DNA from 4 places in the Paenibacillus sp. BIC5C1 genome. Region 1 is predicted to be linked to each of the others. Evidence: riboswitches for the same ligand, from Rfam matches in the RefSeq annotation. Region 1 holds a riboswitch; each other region holds the start of a gene.
The links. Region 1 has a riboswitch for cyclic di-AMP ahead of RS891_RS07065 (HAD family hydrolase). Riboswitches for the same ligand answer to the same signal wherever they lie in the genome.
Positions count from the first base shown of each region.

Region 1 (5,779 bases):
TTCTGGATGAGCCGACAGAAGGCATTCAGCCTTCTATCGTAGAGGATATCCGGCAGGTCATTTTGAAAATTAAGGAAAAGGGTGAAATCTCCGTATTGCTGGTGGAACAAAGTATTGATTTTGTTCGCGGTGCTGCAGATTATATCTATGTAATGGACAAAGGGGCGATTGCACTGCAAGGAACACCGCGAGAGCTGGATATGTCGCAGTTTGAGCACCATCTGTCTGTGTAGTTAAGGATCTTGGTGTAGGGTCAGTTCAGGGACGCTTGTCCAGAATGTTGGAGTACTTTGGATAGAGTCTTCGGATGCAATCTGGGCAGATATCATGGGTAAATTCGGCATGAGTGTGCTTCTCCAAATAACTCTCAACAGAGTTCCAACTGTCCTGTTCATCCTTGATTTGTTTGCAGACAGCGCAGATGGGAAGTAGTCCACGCAAAGTACGCACTTCAGACAGGGCCTTCTTCAATTGGCGTTCTGTCTGTTTCTGTTCGGTAACATCCGTGTGTGCAATCAATGCGAGATCAGACAGCAGGGATGGGGCGGCCTGAATCAATGGGGTGAGTTCCAGTCGGAACCACCGCTGTTCGTTGTGGACAGTTTGGACGGAGATGTCGTATGTATAACTGTCTTTAAAAGGTGCGGTCATGCTTTTTAACTCCTGAACGATCTTTGTATTCTTTGCTTTCTCCTCGCATGATGCCCACTCCTCTACAAGATGGAGGTAATGGGGTGGTTTAGATGCTGTTCTGGAGGGGCCTGTTATGCTTGGTTTGGGAAGCAGCTGCCCGAGTCCGTGTTGCCAAGCGGTGTTGCAGCTTCGGATGATCCAGTTGTGGTCAACGATGATAAGCTGGTGCTGTATGGACTGGAACGATAATCTCTCCAGATCGGATATTAAGTATCTCATGAAATGAGCTCCTCCTTGGCAGAAATCTTATCTTAAATCATCAGGTATTTCCAAAATGTCAGCGACCTGGTTCCTGAACCGGGTTGCTTTGCGTGTGCCGTGAATGAGATTGGACAGGCGGTATGGCGGAATGTCATACTGTTCACAAAATGTCTTTTGGTCGACCTGGAGTTCGGTTAGACGTCGTTTAATGGCCCATCCGAAAGGAGTCACAGGTTTCTTTTTGTTCAAAAGGGTTCACCCCTCGTTGGAATGTAGTGTTCAGCTGGTTATTCTCGGTGTAAAATATATAGATATGCGAGCTGTATGTTTCATTATATACGTATTTGCGTCATCTAACAATTAAAAAAGACGGAAATAAGTGTATTTTAATATGTTAAATGGCGTAAATGCGTTAAATAGACAAAATAATTGACATAAAAAACACGCCAACAATGGGGTTGCGGCGTGTTTTTTATATTTTTACAGTGTGAGGAGGCGGGTTAGGGATGGAAAAGGGCTAGATTAGGCTCTATAGGCGTGAAGCCCTGCTCCAAGCATGTGAAAGCTTGGGAACGACGTTTTCATGGACATTGAGGTTGGTTGTACCAGTCCATCGGCAGCGGTGGCGCTGACGGTATGCCATTCATGCTCCAGATCTGCGGCCAGGCGAACCAGCAGGTCCTGGATTGTATCGATATGAAGAGGAATCACTTTGGAGGCTTCGGTTATGCAGGCACTCATGGCTGAATGCAGATAACCAAGGACCGCCTCCTCGACAGGGATTTCGAGGTGGTGGTTAATCCAGGCGTGAACGGTGGAGAGGCAGCCGACGGATTCATACTTAGCCAGGGTTTGTTCGAGGTGGCTAAAATCAATCCAGGGGTGGAGTGCACGAGCCAGTTTAATCAGTCGTTTGCCCATTGTGGAGGCGTGTTCTCTAAGATTAACTGGTGTCCGCTGGACGTGGACGAGCTTGTCGATGAGTGCTGTACGCCATGCGTCATTATGATCTGCGGCGGTGTATATGCCTTTAATCGCCATGCCTTCCAGACGCGCGATGCTGGGGTGCAATTGGCAGCGCATGAATGATTCGAGATCTTCGGCGTTACGAATGGTACCTTCAGCGATATGGGCATCCATTCCGAAGGAATGAGTGAAGCCTCCAACCTGGATAGAGGAATCAAGCAGTTTGACGTAATCGAGCAGCTTATTCCCACGGTTCACAATCTTTCGCCTCCTACGTTCGTTAAATGTTATGTTAAATAACATTTATACTCCTTTTTAGTTCGCTTTATGTTTGTAAATCCGAATTATATGATATATATATTCACATAAATATCCGCTTTTTGTCAACATATTCTTGTTTTTTAAATATTAAATCTATTTAATGTTATTTTATATAACTTAATTAGTTATGTTATGCTGAGGAGATGTAAAGGATGGCAATACAAATTAAGTAGAGTGATCAGCCTAATTGGATATACAAAGGAGATCAAATTTAATCATATGCACTTCGTAGGAGAAAATGACGAGATTATACGATTTATGGAAGGAAAAATGCAGTTAAAATGATTTTAATAAAAATACTTTACTTTTAAACATGAACCGGGTATAATCAATTCTGTTGCCGATTATTTACGACATGCGGTCGTGGTGGAATGGCAGACACGCTATCTTGAGGGGGTAGTGGGTGTATACCCGTGGAGGTTCGAGTCCTCTCGACCGCATCATAAGAATGATTAGGAAGAAGCTTCCCGTATGGGGAGCTTCTTTTTTTGTGTTTTTTTACAATCAAGATGAGTCCAGACAAAAAAAAGGTCACCCGTTTCCCCTGAATGCATGCTCATTCTGTCTGCCGGGGTCGGATGGCCTTCACTTGTTATTTAAGCAATTCTTTGATGTCCGCTTCAATTTTATCAGGTGTTGTTTTGGGAGCATACCGTTTCAGAACACGTCCGTTCTGGTCCACAAGAAATTTGGTAAAGTTCCATTTGATGGCTTTGGAGCCGAGTACGCCCGGTGCTTCTTTGGTAAGGTGTTGGAATAGAGGGTGAGCGCTTGAACCATTCACATCGATTTTCTCGAACATCGGGAAGCTGACACCATAGTTCATCTGACAGAACTCGGCAATATCATCAGAGGAGCCTTTTTCCTGTGCAAACTGGTTGCTTGGAAAACCAAGAACTTCAAATGGGGAGTCTTTGAACTTGTCCTGAAGCTCTTGCAGACCTTTAAATTGAGGTGTGAGGCCGCATTGGCTTGCTGTATTCACGATAAGCAGTACTTTGTCACGATAGTTGGACATTTCAACTTCCTGACCGCGAAGGGTGTTTACTTTGTAGTCGTAGACTGACATGAAAATCGCCTCCATTTCATATTCTTCTTTCTTCTATTATATTGATTGCAATTAAATATTGCAAAATTAATATTGCTTTTTTAACTCAATTTGAACCTGTCGTGTATGATCTGTGACTGATTTAATGCCTAATTTTCGCTAAAGAGAGAATTAGAGAGCTTTGATGAGATGGGTAGAGAATAGAGTCGTTGTAAGCGCTATTATTGATGGGAAATGGCAAAAATCCGTCGATTCGGTGATCTGCGCAGACTTTACACCAATATGGCACGGGTGTATGATTCATATCGTAATTCCAATTTAAATTAAATTTTACATGAAAAACGAAACAAACGATAATATCGCTCTGATTAATGATTATAAAAGAACGATGTTTTAATCGCTGAGTTTCCATTCATTCATGGGTGGGAAACGGGGGAACCAACAGGATGAACTGTCCAGGACAGTAGGCATCCATGGGGTGAATTTTCCGGTGACAGCCGGAAATAGGGCGACTCTCGCGCCCGAATCCGTCAGCTAACCTCGTAAGCGTTAAAGGGAGAGGCAACAAGCCGTACGCTGGTTCATAGTGTCTTTTTGCTATGGATTATTGAAGAAGCGTCCGGGAGGCCTTGGTCCCCCACGCTTCTTTTTTGTTGTCTTTTCACGCCAAGGGAGGAACGAATGATGGATAAAGAGATGATCTTAGTGACTGCTCCAAATGAAGCAGGACGTAAATTTATCAAATTGCTGATGTACAAAAAAATGCCGTTTGCCGTTCTGACCAACAGTGCAGGGGAAGAGCGCAGGCTCCGGAGAATCGGTGTGGAGCATGTTATTCGCATGAACACGGCTGCAGCTCAGAAATGGTTTTTGCCGCAAGGCAGTGTCGGCAATGTTTTTATTTTTGAAAATAGCCTAAACCTGACCTGTCGATATTTGCAGATTTGCCGCTCCTGGACGTCCAAGTCCTTGTGTGTCATTACGGAACAAAGCCATCCCAAAGGGATCTATCGGGGAATGGGCGCAGACCGTATTGTATATTCCTTGAATGGGGAAGTTGGGTTTCTGCTTAATGGCTAGTGGTTAGTACTATTCCTGTGATTGATCCAGTGTCAGCTGCCTGTTATAATTGAAATCATAAATAAATGGAATCTTGAGGAGACTCATGCATGATGGTGGGTCTTCTTTTTTATGGTTTGGGAAATAGGGAAATTTCCTGTGGCTAACGAGGAGGAATAGGCGTGCCGGATGTACGTGGAATACAATGGTTATTCTTTGATGTGGGGGATACGCTCGTGGACGAATGGGAGCCGGTAGATGATATTATCGGTCAATTCGTTCGTGAAGCTTGTGCGCTTGGTTATCAGGTGGAGATGCAGACGGTGCGAGATATATTTGCCGCCTCCTACCGAAATTACGAGCAATGGCCGATGAAATTGGCTATTCGTACCCTTATCAGCGACGAGGGGCACCGGGAACAGATACAGGAGAAGCTGAAGTTCCGCAAAGAGCTTGAGCGCCCCTTCGCGTCAGCCGACGCTGTTCTCCAGACGTTGTCGCAGCACTATAAGATTGGTATCATTGCCAATCAGAGCCCAGGGACGGAAAATCGGCTGGATAGCTACGGCTTGCGCAAGTATGTGGATGTGCTGGCCTGTTCGGCTGAAGAAGGAGTGTCCAAGCCTGATCCTGAATTGTATGCTGTAGCATTGAAACAGGCTGGATGTAAACCCGAGGAAGCGGTCATGATCGGCGACAGGATTGATAATGATATTATTCCGGCTAAGAAGCTGGGTATGCACACGATCCGGATTTTGCAGGGTTATGGCAGGTTCCAGCCGGAGCTTGCAGATGCAGAGCGTCCAGACTGGACTGTTGAATCGCTGGAGGAACTCCTTCCATTGTTAATGGTAACTCAAAGTTCAGATAACTAAATAAGAGCAGTATGTAAGATCTAATAGGTATGGATCAGGTGGCTGCTCAAACATATAAAAGGCTGATCATCTCAAGGTAGACGTTACTTGAGTTGATCAGCCTTTTTGAGTTAGACAAAATTCCGTGTAGTTCCGTTTAAACTAGAATAACAGAATGGTCTGGATAATCAGATACACATTCAGGACAACGATAACTCCAGCAATGATCCAGGAGATGATTTTGAGCCACAGCTTGTTGGCAAAAGCCCCCATGCTTTTTTTGTCACTCGTAAACATCACCAGTGGAATGACGGCAAAGGGTAGCTGTAAAGACAGCACAACCTGGCTCAGAATCAGCAGTTCCTCTGTTCCGTGCTCTCCGGCAATGGCTGTTACGATAACTGCCGGAATGATTGCAATCAGACGTGTAACCAGTCGACGAAGCCATGCTGGGATACGAATGTTCAGGAAGCCTTCCATTACAATCTGTCCGGACAACGTGCCGGTGAGTGTAGAGTTCTGGCCGGAAGCCAGCAGGGCTACACCGAAGAGGATGCTGGCGATGGTAGTACCCAGCAGAGGTGTCAACAGGTGGTAAGCATCCGTAATTTCCGCGACCTGAGTCATACCTGCACTA
Region 1 covers NZ_CP135922.1:1,570,241-1,576,019, forward strand. Annotated here, with positions in the region: gene urtE (urea ABC transporter ATP-binding subunit UrtE) at 1-233, shown strand, start outside; gene RS891_RS07035 (hypothetical protein) at 259-651, opposite strand; gene RS891_RS07040 (hypothetical protein) at 730-882, shown strand; gene RS891_RS07045 (hypothetical protein) at 940-1,143, opposite strand; gene RS891_RS07050 (urease accessory protein UreF) at 1,417-2,163, opposite strand; tRNA gene RS891_RS07055 (tRNA-Leu) at 2,539-2,621, shown strand; partial or broken gene RS891_RS31650 (hypothetical protein) at 2,730-2,798, shown strand; gene RS891_RS07060 (glutathione peroxidase) at 2,774-3,250, opposite strand; cyclic di-AMP (ydaO/yuaA leader) riboswitch at 3,618-3,793, shown strand; gene RS891_RS07065 (HAD family hydrolase) at 3,911-4,309, shown strand; gene RS891_RS07070 (HAD family hydrolase) at 4,471-5,163, shown strand; gene RS891_RS07075 (Nramp family divalent metal transporter) at 5,305-5,779, opposite strand, start outside.

Region 2 (5,779 bases), 660 kb from region 1:
GAGCGTGAGCCGGTATCATGGGCAATCAGCATCATTTTTGTACCTAACCAGACAAAGAGCATGGTCGATAAGCCAATGGTAATGGTGGCCCATTTGCCATACTGGGTAAAAAACTGCAATATCTCCTGTCCTGTTGCAAAGCCGGCTCCTACTACCGTTCCAATGTATGTAAATGCGATCTGCAGCACCCGAAATGCCTGTTTCATGCGTTTCCCCTCTCAGGCCCCTGAATAGTTTGGACATGCGGGTGCCATGGTACAAGGTATGCTTGACCCATCAAAGTCATGACAATTGAAGTGTGACCTGGGGTCATTTACATGCTCTGGACAAGAGTTAAGGCAATTTCGCTTGAACTGATAGCCGGATCTATGATACTTTTACGTCATAGGATAGGCTTGGGAGGTCAAATTATGGAAGTATTGAAACAACGAATTTTACAAGAAGGCGTAGTCATGTCGGATCAGGTGCTGAAGCTGGATGGTCTGCTGAATCATCAGATTGATCCTGCATTGACGATGGAAATGGGACGTGAATTTGCCGCCCGTTTTCGTGAAAGTGGTGTAACTCGGGTCATTACAGTGGAGTCTTCCGGGATTCCGGTCGCTTTTGCTGCCGCACATGAACTGGGTGTTCCGCTGGTATTTGCCCGTCGCAAAAAAACACTTTTGGCTGACCCCGATGCCTACTGTGAAAGAGTGCCTTCTTTTACCAAAGGGATCGTAACGGATATTATGGTGTCCCGTGAATATATTCATGAGAATGACCGTATTTTGTTTATTGATGATATCATTGCGAATGGAGATGCCGCTCGCGGTGTCATCAAAATTATCGAACGTTCGGGTGCAGAACTGGTCGGATTCGGTGTCGTGGTCGAAAAATGTTTTCAGGCCGGAGCGCGCACCATTCGTGAGCAGGGTATCCCGGTTGAAGCGTTGGTGCGCATTCGTTCACTGAACGATGGCACCGTGCAATTTGACGATAACGAATTGTGACTTTTTAAAGGAAAAAGTGCCTATTTTTATAACAATGCCTTTGCATGACCGCTGATTTCATTTATAATGGGGTTATGTTAGGGAGAGGAGGCAACACCATGGGTAACCAACCGGCAACAGAACAATTTTTTATTGATAAGCTGGCTGAATCGAAAGTACATTTTGAGCGTGCCCTGGATTGTAAACATACGGAATTCGATGACCTTTATCCCTATATGATTGAACATCCTCAATTTTTCTGGTACAAACGCTACGTAGCCTGGTCAGAATTGCTGACGATTGTAGGCTTGTGCGAAGAGTTGTCCTTCTCTTGGAAAGAACAATTTACACCGCATCAAGTGGAGTACCTTGAAGAACGTGTGATGTCCGCCAAAGTGCTTGATTTTTGGTTTGAGAAGAACGACAGCAAAGAGCACGCGCAGCGGTAACTTTCAGTCGGGACATATTTTCGAATGACATGACAGTCCAATACAGTCACGTGAGACCTAAATGACTTTTCATTTAGGTCTCTTTTTGTAAATAATTTTTTTGGGAAAGTAGGCGCCATGAATATGATCAGTGATGCAGAATTGGATGCACTGCGTTTATCGGGTGAAAAAGTAAGGGTAGTACGGGACGAGATTCAGTCCAATGATGTGACAGGCATTGTAGTGGCCTGGGACGGGGAGCAGGTGCTCATTCGCCGTCAGAATCGTCGTGTGGTTAAGCTTGATCGGAATTATCAGTATCAGCTGTTCAGCGAACCACGCAAGAGCCCGCTCGAAGAATAGGACAGGCGTTTTTAGGTTCATTTACCATGGATGTATTGGCATAATTGCACCTCTCGGGAGAAAAGATAGGTACAGTGAGAGCTTGTAACATATCAGCCGAGAGGATGTGCGGTACCATGACATTGATGAATGATAAGGTTCATGCCTATAAAGATCAGATTGGTGAATTAAGCGACGTGCTTCCAGCTGTGGTGAAGTCTTATCATGAATTCACTGGAGAATGTTTTCAGGCAGGTGAGATTGATGCCAAGACCAAACAGCTGATTGCGCTGGGCATTGGTTTGTTTGCAAACAATGAGGTATGTACGTTTTACCACGTGGAAGAAGCACGTGCCAAAGGAGCGACCGATCAGGAGATTATGGAGACGGTTGCTGTGGCTGGAGCAGTTGGCGGAGGCCATGCGTTGTCTCAGGGTGCATTGAGAGTACAGAAGGCTTTACATTAAAATCAATTTCAATATCACTGTAGACAAAGATAGACGAAGAAAAGGCTCCGGTTATAACCGAAGCCTTTTCGTGTTTAACTTATATTTTGCCCAGCATCTTGTTATACATAAACTGTCCCGTTACCCGGCGTGCTGTTACGTAACGATCATTGAAGTAAGGATTGGATAATTGAGTGATGCTGACACCCTTGCTGCTTGAAGCATGAGCGAATTGTCCGCCCCCGATATATACACCTGTATGTGAAATGCCATTGCCCATCGTATTAAAGAATACCAGGTCACCCGTACGCAGATTAGCTTTGGATACCGGAGTGCCGGCCTTAGCTTGTTGCTGGGAAGTGCGTGGTAATTCAATGCTATATTTGTTGAAAATATATCTCATAAATCCAGAGCAATCAAATCCGGCCAATGTTGTGCCGCCCCATTTGTAAGGTATGCCTGTCATGTTGTTAACGACGGTGTTAATACTGCTTGCCTCTGTGCTTGCTGCACCGGATGTAAATAGAACTGCTGCTCCAAAAATGGAGATGATAAGCTTTTTCAAAATTTTTGTTCTCCCTTCGATGCCTACGGAGTTAGCTAAGGGTTCGGTAGAAGGTTCCCTATATTTCCTATGTATAAGAATAATTCACCCAAAATGGTTCCCCCGTTTTCAAACATGAAACTCGGCAAATGAATAATTAAGTTTTTGTAACCTTTTGAAACTATATTGCATAAATGCGAAAATGTCAAACCGTTCTTGAACACTTCTTATCATCTCAATGTTAACGGAATTATCGCTTTTTATGTAGAAATAACTCGAATGAAGTGTTTTAATAGATGACAAAAAAGTAACTACTGTTTCAGAGGGAAAGAAATTGGACAATTTATTGGCTTTCTCACATACGATTAGACTAGAATTAGTAGGTTAAGCCAATGAATTTGTTACATATTGTTGCAAATATTGACAAAATACAACTTTTTGCATAGACTTCTAATTATGAGTTCCATTTATTGGATTTAAAGAAATAGTTTGAGTTTTAAAACAAATATAAGGAGGAAGTAGGCGCAAGGAAAACAGTTTGCAGAAAATGAATTGGGGAGTGTTCTAAACGATGGTGAAGGAACAAGCAAGGTTTGCATCTTTGGTTATGGCATGTACAATGGTTTTCTCTGTTATCGGAATGGTATTTCAGCCTGCTGTTAAGGTATCTGCTGCAGACGCCTCTGGAACAACAGCAAGTATCTCAGATATTTTGAAGAATCAACGTCCTGACGGGGGATGGAAGAAGGATTACAAAGAAACAAGTGGTGAGTGGGCCAAATCTACGATTGATAACAAAGCTACATACTCAGAAATTAGAAGACTAGCCAAAGAATTTAAAAAGACGAATGATCCGCGATATTCGGCTGCTGCCATCAGAGGAATCAACTTTTTGTTAGATATGCAGTACTCCAATGGAGGATGGCCGCAAGTATACCAGAGCTCAGGCTATCACAAACACATTACCTTCAACGACGATGCCATGATTAATGTCATGTACATGCTGGATGAAGTAGGTGCACGTAAAGGTGATTTCTCATTCATCGACAGCTCTCTTGCGGATCGCAGTAAAAAATCAGTTGCCAAAGGTGTGGATGCTATTCTCAATACTCAGGTTGTAGCAAATGGTAAACTGACTGCATGGGGACAGCAGCATGATTCCAGCTCCCTAAAACCTGCAGGAGCAAGGATTTATGAAGTGCCTTCTCTAAGTGCTGGAGAGAGCAGTACGATTGTAAAGTTTTTGAAAACAAGACCGTCGAACTCGAAAATTAAGGCTTCAATTCAAGCAGCAGAATCCTGGTTCAACAACGTTAAAATTACAGGATACAAGTATGTCAGAGAAAACGGAGATAGCAAACTCGTAGCTGATTCAGGTGCAGCGCCAATTTGGGCACGTTTTTACGAAATTGGAACGGATAAACCGATCTTTGTAGGACGTGATGGGGTTGTGAAATACAAACTCAGCGATATTGATAAGGAAAGAAGGGGCGGGTATGCCTGGTACGGCAACTGGCCTTCTAAGATCTAATTTATAAAAAGCTTTACACGTTAGAAGAGGATTTATTTATTTGTTGACACTAATTACCTGCACATGATATATTATCTCTTGTCGCCGCGATGTAATTTCTCGGAGATAAGAGATACGCGGTCGTGGCGGAATTGGCAGACGCGCACGGTTCAGGTCCGTGTGGGCTAACCCCCGTGGAGGTTCGAGTCCTCTCGACCGCATCATGTGTAACACCAAGAAAGGTTCCTAGAATGGCATTGTTGCCACTTTAGGAACCTTTTTTTATTTGTTTGCAGATTTTGATATTTGCTCATCCTGATTTTTTTCTACCCATTCCCTCGACTTGAGCAAAGATGAAGTTTTCATTTGTTTATTTATCCATTAATGGAAATATGTTTGTTCTGCGACGGTTTGCCCCTATAATTCAGGTTAATTGTACGTAAAATACCGAATTGTACCTATCTTGGGAATGCATCATCCACTATTCTCTTCTCGTATGGAAGCGCTATCAACAGGAATTTGAATGACCAAATTCAGAGGGGGTAGGGATAATTTGAAACGAATCGGAAAAAGGATTGCAATGTGTTTCATGGTATTCATGATTGCGGCGGTGCAGTTCGGGATAACCGGAACAACAGGTAATGTGGCACAAGCAGCAGATAAGAGTCTGGCCCAAAAGCCGTATATGGGTTGGAGCAGTTACAGCATGCAGGTATATGACGGGGCGGGTAACTGGACATCGGCCGAGAGTATTAAGAAGCAATCGGACGCCATGCGCGAGAAGCTGCAAGCCCATGGATATGAATACATTAATATTGATGCTGGCTGGAACGGTGACGAAGATGAATACGGCCGTCCAATTCCGAGTACTGTTCTTTATCCAAATGGATTTCAGGAGGTCATCGATTATGTCCATAATAACGGACAGAAGATCGGGATCTATCTCATTCCGGGATTATCCATCACAGCCTATGATAAAAATCTTGAGGTGTATGGGACGGGCGGGGCATGTCGTATGCAAGATATTGCAGTAAAACCGCTTGTTGTTATGGATGCTTGGGATTCGTACACGTACAAAATTGATTTTTCAAACCCTTGCTCACAGAAGTACATTGACTCCATCGCGGATCTTCTGGGCGAGTGGGGTATCAACTTTGTCAAATTCGACAGTGTGACGCCAGGATCGGGAATTAATAACCTGAGCCGGGATGCACGCGGTGATGTGGAGGCTTGGTCCAAAGCCCTGGATAGAAATAACATCTGGTTTGAGCTTTCCTGGGCGCTTGACCACAATTACGTGGACTTCTGGAAAAAGTATGCGAACGGCTGGAGGATCGACTGGGATGTTGAAGCCTATGACAGCAGTAAGGGATTGACCGAATGGTCAAGTATTTCCCGCTTATTTCCCATAGCGGCCCTCTGGTGGCGTGATGCAGGTCCAGGAGGCTGGAACGATTTTGATTCCCTGAATGTCGGGAATGGCTCGATGGATGGTCTGACCAGGGACGAGCGGAAGACCGCTACCACGTTCTGGGCAA
Region 2 covers NZ_CP135922.1:2,230,650-2,236,428, forward strand. Annotated here, with positions in the region: gene RS891_RS10285 (YkvI family membrane protein) at 1-206, opposite strand, end outside; gene RS891_RS10290 (xanthine phosphoribosyltransferase) at 411-992, shown strand; gene RS891_RS10295 (hypothetical protein) at 1,091-1,420, shown strand; gene RS891_RS10300 (hypothetical protein) at 1,544-1,762, shown strand; gene RS891_RS10305 (carboxymuconolactone decarboxylase family protein) at 1,879-2,208, shown strand; gene RS891_RS10310 (C40 family peptidase) at 2,288-2,752, opposite strand; cyclic di-AMP (ydaO/yuaA leader) riboswitch at 2,758-2,889, opposite strand; gene pelA (pectate lyase) at 3,303-4,262, shown strand; tRNA gene RS891_RS10320 (tRNA-Leu) at 4,379-4,462, shown strand; gene RS891_RS10325 (X2-like carbohydrate binding domain-containing protein) at 4,795-5,779, shown strand, end outside.
Region 2: another riboswitch for cyclic di-AMP. It lies ahead of RS891_RS10310 (C40 family peptidase); the one in region 1 lies ahead of RS891_RS07065 (HAD family hydrolase).

Region 3 (5,779 bases), 2.7 Mb from region 1:
AAGGCATTAATGCCTTCATGTGGACTTGCAGCAGCATGTGAAGATTTCCCATGGAATTCAAATTGTACAGCATCAATAGCCAGGGAACTGCCAGATTTCTCATAGGCGTAATAAGGGTGCGCCATTAGTGCGACATCACAGTCATCAAACAATCCTGCTTCAGCCATAGGCACTTTGGCTCCACGCGTTTCTTCCGCTGGTGTACCGAACACTTTTAATGTTCCGCCGACTTCATCCAGTATGGACTTCAGACCTACCGCAGCTCCGAGGCTCATCATACAGATTAGATGGTGCCCACAAGCATGACCGATTTCGGGAAGTGCGTCGTATTCACATAACAGGGCAATAGTCGGGCCTGGTTTGGAAGCAACATACGTACCGATAAATGCAGTGTCCAAACCAAGGACAGGAGCTTCTACGGAAAAACCATGGTAGGCAAGTTCTTCTTTTAACCGAGCAGAGGCAAGGTATTCTTCGTTACCAAGTTCGGGATTGGCACCAATGTATGATGAAATCTCCTTAAAACGGGAAGCATATTGGTCAATAACAGTTAAAATTTGTGTTTTGGTATGTGTCATGGTGGACTCCTTAAGCAAAAATGAAAATAATTCAATAATTATATCATAGTTGCGGTTATTTTTCAGAAATGAGATGGAATCGAATCCTGTCGAAATGCATTGCATAATCATGCATTCTACTTTATAATGACTCAGGCATCAACAACAGAAAGCATACAAAGTATTATAAGGGGAGAACAGGGTTGAAATTGATTAGTCGTTACACCATGATGCTGCTAGCTTTTGTGGTCTTGCTAACTACGGTTGCACCTGTTGCGTTCGCAACGGGAACTACAAGCAATTCAGGCGGTAAAAAGCTGGTGCTCGGTACAAGTGCCGATTTTGCACCATATGAATTCCATAAAGTGATTGATGGTAAAGACCAAATTGTCGGATTTGATATTTCGATTGCTAAAGAAATTGCTGCGGATCTTGGCGCAGAACTTGTAATAGAGGATATGGGTTTTGACGGACTTCTTCCTGCGTTGCAGAGTGGTCGTGTGGATATGGTCATCTCGGGAATGACGCCAACGGATGAGCGTAGACAAAGCATTGACTTCTCAGATACCTATTATAAATCCAAGCAAGTCATCATGATTCGCAATGCGGATAAAGATAAATATCCAACCATGGCAGATCTGGAAAATGAAAAAATTGGTGTCCAAAAAGGCTCCATTCAGGAAACGATTGGCCAGGGAATCCCAGGCGCAAAACTGACAGCACTTGATAAAATATCTGATATCGTACTGCAATTGCAGACCAATCGTGTAAATGCTGCAATCGTTGAGGATACGGTAGCTGCCGGTTACCTGGATGATGTGATTGGATTAGCTCCGGCTATTCCGGATGAAGAGCAGGCCGAAGCGGCAATCGGGATTCGCAAGGGCAATTCGGAATTGCTGAATGCAGTGAACGGGACGCTCGAGCGTCTGAAAAGCGAAAATAAAATCGATCAGTTGGTTATCGAAGCAAGCCAGTTGATGGCAGACAAGGTGAAAAAAGACCAAAACATTTTTCAAGTGTTCTGGGAGTACAAAAGCTTTTATGCAACAGGTGTAGGTTACACCCTCTTATTGTCTGCACTCGGTGTAATCTTCGGGGTAATTATCGGGTTGATCATCTGTCTGTTCCGTCTGCATGACGTCTCAATTCTGCGTTGGATCGGAACAGCTTACGTTGAGGTCATTCGCGGTACGCCAATGCTGGTTCAACTGATGATTATCTATTACGGTCTTGCTCTGACGTTGGGAATTAATTTCACGCCACTTCAGGCGGGGATTATCACATTATCCATCAATAGTGGTGCCTATCTGGCCGAGATTTTCCGGGCTGGTATTCAGGGTGTGGATCGAGGCCAGTTGGAAGCAGCTCGTTCCCTGGGAATGGGCAGAGGTGCGGCAATGCGCTTCATTGTGCTTCCACAAGCGTTCAAAGCGGTGTTGCCGGCGATCGGTAATGAGTTCGTGACCATTATCAAGGAATCCTCCATCATCTCAGTTATTGGTATGGTGGACATTATGTACCAAGCAAGTGTAGTCAAAAACATTACGTACCAAGGAATGAATCCATTCCTGATTGCAGCGGCCATTTACTTTGTGCTGACGTTCATTTTGTCCAAGCTGCTGGGTCGACTGGAAAGGAAGTTGAGTGCAAGTGATAGACGTTAGACAATTACACAAATCATATGGAAATAACGATGTGCTCAAGGGCATTAACGTAACAATTGGCAAAGGCGAGGTTGTCGTGGTCATCGGTCCGTCGGGATCGGGGAAAAGTACCTTCTTGCGCTGCCTGAATCTGCTGGAACAGCCAACTTCCGGCGAAATTAATTTCGAAGGTGTGTCGATTACTGACCCCAAACATAACATTAATGCAACTCGTGAAAAAATGGGGATGGTATTCCAGCATTTCAATCTGTTCCCGCACAAAACGGTGCAGCAGAACATTACGATTGCTCCCATTAAAGTGAAAAAACAATCTGCACACGAAGCGGAACAAATTTGCGCAGATTTGCTCAAGACGGTTGGCCTCTTTGACAAAAAAGACGCCTATCCAAATCAGCTGTCCGGTGGACAAAAACAACGGATCGCCATTGCAAGAGCGCTTGCGATGCAGCCGCATGTCATGCTGTTTGACGAGCCTACTTCAGCACTGGACCCTGAAATGGTCGGTGAAGTACTGGATGTCATGAAGCGGCTTGCAGAGGGCGGAATGACTATGGTAATAGTAACGCATGAGATGGGCTTCGCACGTGAAGTAGGTGATCGTATCCTGTTCATGGATGGCGGGGTAATTGTAGAAGAAGGAACGCCTGCTGAAGTGTTTGGCGAGCCCAAGCATGCACGTACACGTGACTTCCTTGCTAAAGTGCTCTAATCCATCCAAGTTATTAAGGATGAAGATTAGGATAAAAATGCAAAATCTATACTGCGTATGAGAATTTCATCACCTCATAGATCCCTGCCGACGACCCGTCGGCAGGGATTGTTTGTTATGCGAGGATACTTACAGATATACATAAAAAGTAACGTTTCTGTCATCAACGATATAAGCTCAAATAGACATTTTTTTGAAAAAACCGCTTGAATTCAGCAAAAGTATTGAAGTGAATTAGCGAGATGGTAACATTTACTACGACTCTTGGTTACAAAATTGTGATATATTTGTTCCTGCCGAAACTTCCGGAGTTGGGAGTGTGGGGGATGTAACGATGCAGAGTGTGCTTGGGGAAGATTCATTTGCACACGGCTTGGGGTGAATTAGGGCTACATAAAATTATTAATGTAATTGAACCTATAGGGTGGTTTCCTCCATCCGAATCCGACAACTAACTTCGCAGGCATAATGAGGGAGGAAGACCATGATTAACAAGAAACGTATAGCCAAAACAGCAACAGCTTTGCTGACAGCAGCAATGCTCATTCAGGCCGTTCCGGCTCATGCTGATTCAGTTCATGTGGCCAAAGAGGGGGATACCTTCTACACCTTATCCAAACAATATGGAGTTGGACTTAACGCTCTTATTAAAGCTAATAATGACATTTCAGCTTACAACATTTATGGTGGTTTGAAAATCACGATCCCTGGTAAAACAACGAACACAGCTTCTGCTGCAGCAGCTAAAACGGTAACTGCCGCAAGCCTTGACGTTAATGCAGATAGTAAAGTTGTACAAGCCTGGGGAAAAACGTTTGATTACAGCAAAACTGTTGACGTCAAAGCAACGGCATACTCTTCTGATGCTTCTGAAAATGGAGGATGGGGTGCTGTAGATTACTTCGGCAATCCGCTTGAACTGGGCACGATCGCAGTAGACCCGAGTATCATTCCATTGGGTACAAAGGTACTGGTGACAGGTCATACACATCCAGGACTGCCCAAACAGGCATTCGTCGCTACGGCTCGTGATGTGGGTGGTGCCATTAAAGGGCACAAGATTGATATCTTTATTCCTGGCAGCAAGCAATCCGTAAATACCTTTGGTATTCAGGATGTTGAACTTTACATTTTGAAATAAAATCAAAGATTAGCTGCACATCATCATATGTGACTCCAACTACATCTAAATTAAACAATAAAGGGTGTTCTTCAATCACGATATCGTGATTGAAGAACACCCTTTTGTAAAATCCGACTTCTGAATTCCTTGACCTATTTACCCTTTGGCAGTTCCAACATTTCGTCCAAAGTCACCAGCTCATACCCGCGGTTTCGCAATTCCTCGATAACTTCAGGCAACGCCTCGATGGACCCATTTAGCTTCGATCCTACACCTCCACCTGCATGCTGAAGCACAATGGAACCCGGTTTGACGGCGGACAGGATGTTTTGTTTGACTTCCTCTTTGGTGAGGCCCTTCCAGTCCAGAGAATCGACGTTCCAGTTCACAATGCTGTAATGTTGTTTAGCAGCCCATTGCAGCTGTTGCTCGTTAATGTCACCATAAGGTGGACGAATCATTTTGGGAGTGTAACCCACCAGATTCCGAATAATGTCCCCGGTATGTAAGATTTGTTTGCGAAATGCATTCATGGATAACTTACTGAACTCCGGGTGATTGTAGCTGTGATTGCCAACAATATGCCCTTCCTTCACCATGCGTTTCACTAAATCCGGATGTTTCTCAGCGCGATGTCCCACGATGAAAAACGTAGCCCGCACCTTGTATTTTTTTAAAATATCCAGCACCTGCGGGGTGAAACGGGGATCAGGTACGTCATCAAAAGTCAGAGCAACCTTTTTTGTTGAGGGGCCATTGGTTTTGAACGTATCTGCATATTTCTGTCTGAGTTGTCCCAGCGTCAACTGTTCTTCTTCAGGAGAATCAGATTTCGAAGCAGGTTCGGTTTGCGGGCTTGAAGAAGCCCATAACTGAGCAGGAGCATAACTTCCTCCCAGAAGAATGACCATGATGGATAACATGATGAGGCGTATACGCATGTTCGTGCCTCCTTTTCCCAAATTGCGTTCTCTATGGTATGCCCGGGGCCATCCGTATTTATGCATGATGTGAGATGTTTCACTGCTGATTCATTAAATTGGAGCCATAATTCCACCATTACATATTACATATTTAAAAGGACAGGTGGAGCAGGATGAGTACATACGATTTAAACTCCGTTCGTTTACAGGTGATTGAGGCAGGGGAAGACAAAGTGTTTATGGTAACTGGAGGTAGATCACATATTGGAGCAGTAGCCACATTTTATCCAGACCGTGAACGAGTGAGTGGGGCTACAGTCCATATTCCAGGGCATAAAGAACAAGAACTGTGTGAGAGATTAGCACGTAAGGCTGCCCTTCATTTAAAGGTAACCGTTACCGTAGTGATGGGGATTCACTTTGATGCAATTACGCGGATGCAGATTGATGAGATTGTGCAGACTGCAGAGAAACTGCTTGATGAAGAGCTGTGCCAAACGGGTCGATTGATTCAATAGTTCCATATAGGCTAGGCAGGCTAAAATCGTTTTTTATGATTTTTTTTGTTAAAATTGAAACGAGTAGAACATTGCCACGTATGTATGATTATATACAAGGATGAACTATCGACTAGGAGGAATACCATAATGTCCATTTTCAAAAGATTGCGCGATTTAACGATGTCTAACATTAACTCTATTATTGACAAGGCAGAAGATCCGATCAAAATGACGGATCAATATATTCGGGATATGCAGGAAGATCTGGAAGATGCAGAAAAAGCTGTTGCTGCACAGATC
Region 3 covers NZ_CP135922.1:4,245,639-4,251,417, reverse strand. Annotated here, with positions in the region: gene RS891_RS18845 (M20 family metallopeptidase) at 1-578, opposite strand, end outside; gene RS891_RS18840 (ABC transporter substrate-binding protein/permease) at 761-2,224, shown strand; gene RS891_RS18835 (amino acid ABC transporter ATP-binding protein) at 2,211-2,933, shown strand; cyclic di-AMP (ydaO/yuaA leader) riboswitch at 3,218-3,415, shown strand; gene RS891_RS18830 (3D domain-containing protein) at 3,418-4,074, shown strand; gene RS891_RS18825 (polysaccharide deacetylase family protein) at 4,209-4,997, opposite strand; gene RS891_RS18820 (prenylated flavin chaperone LpdD) at 5,153-5,497, shown strand; gene RS891_RS18815 (PspA/IM30 family protein) at 5,627-5,779, shown strand, end outside.
Region 3: another riboswitch for cyclic di-AMP. It lies ahead of RS891_RS18830 (3D domain-containing protein); the one in region 1 lies ahead of RS891_RS07065 (HAD family hydrolase).

Region 4 (5,779 bases), 1.5 Mb from region 1:
ACCAGCAGGGCATACAGGAAGAGAAACATTCATGGTGGAAGGATTTCAAACGCTGGTGGGTTGAATAACCAAAGTGACGTAAATACGTAATGACGTAATTGCGTCAGCATCCGCAAAATTCAATTTTAGCATACAAGCAAAAGCCCCGAACCGATTATCTCGGTCACGGGGCTTTTGCTTCTTCTTTTTTTGAACAGCTTAGAACATTCATTAATTAAGCGAGCGCCTCTTTCAACTCATCCGGAGAAGCGTTCCACCATTCTTCGTTGTGCGTAATCAACAGCGTCTTGAGTGCTGCGCGATCCTCAGGTCCAAGATCATCCAGCATGAACCGCCGCTTCATAGCATAATCCATGCGGTTCACATGATCGGCCAGCAGTTTCCATCCACGACGCGCCTCTGTATCAATCCACATCTCACACGCAGTTGCACCACCATAGAACTGCCCCTGTTCGTTACGGTCCACAGCTACCCATACCAGCCATACCTGGCGTCCATTGGGTACGTCCTCACGGTTGGTTGAGAACTTGATGTTGCGCTCCACTTTACTCTTTGCATGCATCGCACCAATATCGATCTTAGCTTCTCCGTTATCAATAATAACTGGAGACAGGTTGTTCAGATCTATGGAACCTGCACCGAAGCCTTTGTGTTTGCTCTTTGCACTAACGATATTCAAGGCAATCTGTTTTTTGCCGTTTTGCTCGTTTTGGTCCATGTTTTATAGCCTCCAAGGGTTGATACAAATATTTTAACTAATAATCGCCCCAATGCAAACATATACATGCTGTAGATGCTTGTCAACGGGAGGTATTTAACGATGATTCCACGACGCGCCAAGAGCTGGCTCACCGCAATTATAACCCTGTGTGTAGTTGCCGGGGGGATATGGCTTGGTCTGGGTTCCACACGCTCCATTCATTCTGACTTGCCTGCGCTCGCCCCAGAATCGGGCAAGCCTACGGCACCCGTCAAAACCCAAACATCTCCGGAAAGTATACAAACACCTACCGCTGAAGTGTTCAGCAACCGCGTAGTGGAATATCACATGGATGTGAAGCTGGTAGACGGAAATGTACTTCAGGGGACTCAGACGATAACCTGGACACATCCAGGTAAGAAAACTGTCAGCGAGCTTTATTTTCACATGTATCCCAATGCCTTCTCTTCTGCTGACACCACTTTTATGAAAGAATCCGGGGGGAAACTTCGTGGTGATGTCATGCCCACGAACGGTTATGGTTCCATGCATATTACAGAAATGAAAACAGAGGACGGGCTTTCTCTCTTGCATCGGATGCAATATGTGCAACCGGATGACGGAAACATGAAAGATACTACCCTCATTAAGGTACGGCTGCCCAAACCCGTTAAAGGCGGTGAAAGCATAACGCTTCACACCCGATTTGAGGTCAAGCTACCGAAAATTTTTGCCCGCATGGGAACGGCAGATAATTTTGTAATGGCAGGCCAATGGTTCCCTAAACTTAGTGTATATGAGCCAGTAGGCACACGAGGTCAGACGACCGAAGGCTGGAATCTGCATCAGTATCATGGAAATTCAGAGTTTTATGCTGATTTCGGTATCTATAGTGTGCGTATTCGGGTACCGGAAACATACAAAGTAGCTGCTACTGGTTTCCCGACCCAGCAAGCTGTTGTGAAGAACGGAGAAAAAATATATCAGTTCTATGCCGATGATGTGCATGACTTTGCCTGGTCAGCCTCTCCTGATTTTGTTTATGCGGAAGAGCCCTTCTCCGCTCCCAATGTGCCAGGCGTTCGAATCAAGCTGTATCTCGACCCTGCTCATCAGGATCTGAAGGAACGTTATTTCTACGCCGCCAAAGCAGCGCTATCTAATTATAGCAAGTGGTTTGGCCCCTATCCGTATTCCACACTGTCCATCGTTGTCCCGCCCAAATCGGGGAATGGCGCAGGAGGAATGGAATACCCTACTTTGGTCACTGCCTTCGGTGCGGATGATTCTGCACCTGGTTACGATCTGGAACGTACGGTTGTGCACGAGATCGGGCATCAGTATTTTTACGGCATGGTCGCGAGTAATGAATTTGAAGAGGCTTGGCTGGATGAAGGATTCACCTCCTATGCAGAAGACAAAGTGATGGAACAGGAATACGGACTTATCCCGAATCTGCCTGTACAATCAGGTCTCATTACTTCTCCAGCTTCACTGACACAGGACTCCTGGAAGTTTGATTCCCAGAATCAATATGCAGCGAACGTATACACACGAGGCAAGCTTGTATTACTCGGGATAGAACAACAGGTTGGTGCCAAAACGATGGAGCGTATCCTCTCGACCTATGTAAAGAAATACCGCTTCAAGCACCCTACTTCGTCTGATTTTCAAAAGGTCGTGGAGCAAGTAACCCGTACATCCTGGACTGATTATTTTAATCAGTATGTATACGGAGACGGAATGGCTGACTTTGCAGTGGAGAAGATCGCAATCAATCCTATCCTAAAAGACGGTCAAACGTTGTACGAGTCGTCCATTACAGTCCAGAAAAAAGGCAGTGAATATAAAAAGGTGCCTGTTCGAATTATGTTCGAAGACGGGAAAACCATGACGAAAGAATGGGATGGCAGCGAGGAGCGCATTACCTACAAACTGACCTACACTTCCCCTGTTTCCTGGGCTATGACTGACCCGCTATACACAATTGTGCTGGAGAACCATCATATAAACAATTTCCTGAGAGCCGGACTGGATGAGCCAACCAAATCCCGCTGGAGCATGAGCGCAACCAAACTTATAGAAGCCATATTCGGAAGTCTGTCATGGTGAGGTGGATACAGTGAAAGCGAAAATACGTGAAGGCTGGTTTCTCGTCCGTCAACATATGTTTATTGCAGCACTCTTATTTCTCTATCAATTAGTATGGGGATACTTTCTTTATCGAATGGTTCAGTCAGCTGTGGTCCCGCTGCTCCTGCGTTATCCCGACCCTGATACAGGGGAACTCAGTACGATTTTATTCAAAATGGAGAGCCAACTCGGCCTGACTATGAATCCAGAGGTCCATCGCTATTTATGGATTTTAGGGGCTATGCTGCTGCTACGGATGCTAATTAGCCCTCTCATTCAGGCAGGGCTGCTCTATTCGCTCCAGCATTATAATCATTCGGAAGAGCGCATTCCATTCATTCGCGGCATCAAAAATTTGTGGAAACCAATGCTGTTGCTCCACACCATTCGCACCCTATTGCTGCTGCTACCGGCTTATTGGCTCGCACCAAAACTTTATTCCATCCTTATGGAAGGTTTTCATTCCCTCCATCTGCTCCTGCCTGGTATTCCCTATGTTGCTGGTTGGATTGTATACGGGTGGGTTATCCATCATATCCTGCTCTACATGCAGTTTGGTATCTCAGCACCTGATGGGGAAGGCGGAGCACGTGGTACGTTTCAAGCTCTATGGATTGCACTACGCCAGGTCATCACTCTAATCGGCATTGCTGTCCTGCTGGGTGGCCTTCATCTCCTGGTCTTTGGTGCCTTTACTTCAGCTTCATGGTTACTAACGGGCTTAACCGGTCTTATACTACAACAGACGTATCCACTTGCCCGGTGCTTGCTGAGCCTATGGAAAATATGCGCACATTTCCGGTTATGGCAGTCCAACTCGGTCAAAGATTAACGTGCATAGTTAAAAATTGTTACCATCTCTATGTAAAGTTGTTTTCATTAAACGCCTTTAAAAAAGCAAACCTCGACCTTTCCCCGTCAAAGGTCGAGGTTTTTTTTGCTAATTTTGCTGTTAAACGTTGCCAAAGTGGTATACCTCTGTTACAATAATCGCAGTGAGTTTTTAGTAACAACTTTGTAATCTTTACCTTCATATTTGTAACTACTTAAAATTTAATCGTCATTTCTTGATTTCGCAGGTGCATAACTAGCAGCCAAATTCCTAGCACCTGGGAAGCGGGGGAACCAGTTATGGGTGAATTGATCTTGCAACAGAGGGATCATAGGGGACCTTCAACCGAATCCTTAAGCTAACCTCGCAGGCATTGGAAGGGGTATATCTCTTGTTTAAAAAGAAATTAACCGCAGCTGTACTCAGCATCACATTCGCATTATCGCTTGGAGCAGGCAGCGCATTCGCAGATTCAAAAATGGACCAAGTCATTGATTCGGCAATGGGAACTACATACAAAAGCGGAGGAACAACGCTTAACGGCTTTGACTGCTCTGGGTTTACAAGTTATGTATTCGACAAGCTGGGTATTGATTTGGCTCGCCAATCGAGTTCGCAATTCGACATGGGTGATTCAGTATCCCGTATGGAAATGAGACCAGGTGATCTGGTATTCTTCAATACAACGGGCAAAGGGGTTTCACACGTTGGTATCTTTGTAGGGGATGGAAAGTTTGCACACTCTTCTTCTTCCAAAGGAGTTACAATTAGCGCATTAAGCGAAAGCTACTGGGCTAACCGCTATGTTGGCGCTAAACGCATTATGAGCACGGACGCATATGAGACATTGGCCATCGACTAGGGACAAGCTGAGCAACGTCATGCTGTAACAATAACACTACTGTAACGAAGCATAATAGAACCGTCTGGTACATTCTCCGCAGGAATGTGTCCGGCGGTTTTTTTGTGCTTCGTTTCCTTTAACGTATTCGAGACAGCTATCAAATCTAACTTTAACTTTTTTTGAGCTATTTTTTGTTGCTTCGTCCGTGCTCTTATAATGTTTTTACCCATCCCACTATAATATAAACGAAATTACCGGAACTTTTGTTTCACTTTTTTTTCTAAAACGGGGGCTTGCCAAATGAACACCTCTTTTGTAGAGTGGAAACAAGCTTAGATACGGAATGACATATGTATATGGACAAATCAGAATCATTATAGCTTGTTCACAATGAGAGGAGCGTACAGTTGTATGGATGAAGCCCCTGTGACGTTTCACGTTGTGCCCATGCAAGAAGAACATGCGGAGCTCATCTGCGATTGGCAGTATGACCCCCCTTATAATATTTATAGCTGGCTGCCCTGGGAGCAGATGAAAGCACTTGAAGTAGAATTCGGCGATCCCCAGCTGCGGAAGGAACAATATGCGGTAGTGCTGGGAGAGGATCAGCAGATTTGCGGTTTCGCTCAATATTTCCCGCTTGAAGGTGTCACCCGCATTGGTCTGGGTATGCACCCTGAACGCTGTGGTCATGGACAAGGGAAGGCTTTTGTATCGGCCATTGTGCAGGAAGCCATTCGCCGGAACCCTGCAAACGAAATTGATCTGGAAGTTCTGACCTGGAATGACCGGGCCATTCGCGTCTATCTTAAAGCCGGATTTGTTACGCAGGATACATATGAACGACAGACGCCGAGTGGTTTGCAACCTTTTTACTGCATGGTCTATGAGGGTCCTCGCGGGTAAATAAGGCTTAAAATCACCCTAAAAAGTCCCCTGTTATGTGATTAGTTCAAAAAATTACCACAAAATGCTATGATGTCACTACAGGTTCCGTTATAATGATATGGATAGTTTCAAGTTAGATGATCTTTCATTCTGGAGGGGACATAAGGGATGCACAAATGGATCATGAGCGGGGTATTTTTTGCAGCGTGCGCTTTAGCTATTGTACTAATGTTTACGCTTCCAGGGAAAGAGGAAGTTGCTGAAGAAGCGAAACCGACGATGCCGCAAGTTACAATGGATGCAGGACAGGCCGAGGCACTGGTCAAAGCAAACTGTATTACCTGCCACGGTGATCAGCTTCAAGGGGGCATGGGCCCTAGTC
Region 4 covers NZ_CP135922.1:112,616-118,394, reverse strand. Annotated here, with positions in the region: gene RS891_RS00550 (transglycosylase domain-containing protein) at 1-68, shown strand, start outside; gene RS891_RS00545 (YwhD family protein) at 215-718, opposite strand; gene RS891_RS00540 (M1 family metallopeptidase) at 821-2,812, shown strand; gene RS891_RS00535 (hypothetical protein) at 2,823-3,665, shown strand; cyclic di-AMP (ydaO/yuaA leader) riboswitch at 3,916-4,053, shown strand; gene RS891_RS00530 (C40 family peptidase) at 4,057-4,527, shown strand; gene RS891_RS00525 (GNAT family N-acetyltransferase) at 4,921-5,415, shown strand; gene RS891_RS00520 (c-type cytochrome) at 5,566-5,779, shown strand, end outside.
Region 4: another riboswitch for cyclic di-AMP. It lies ahead of RS891_RS00530 (C40 family peptidase); the one in region 1 lies ahead of RS891_RS07065 (HAD family hydrolase).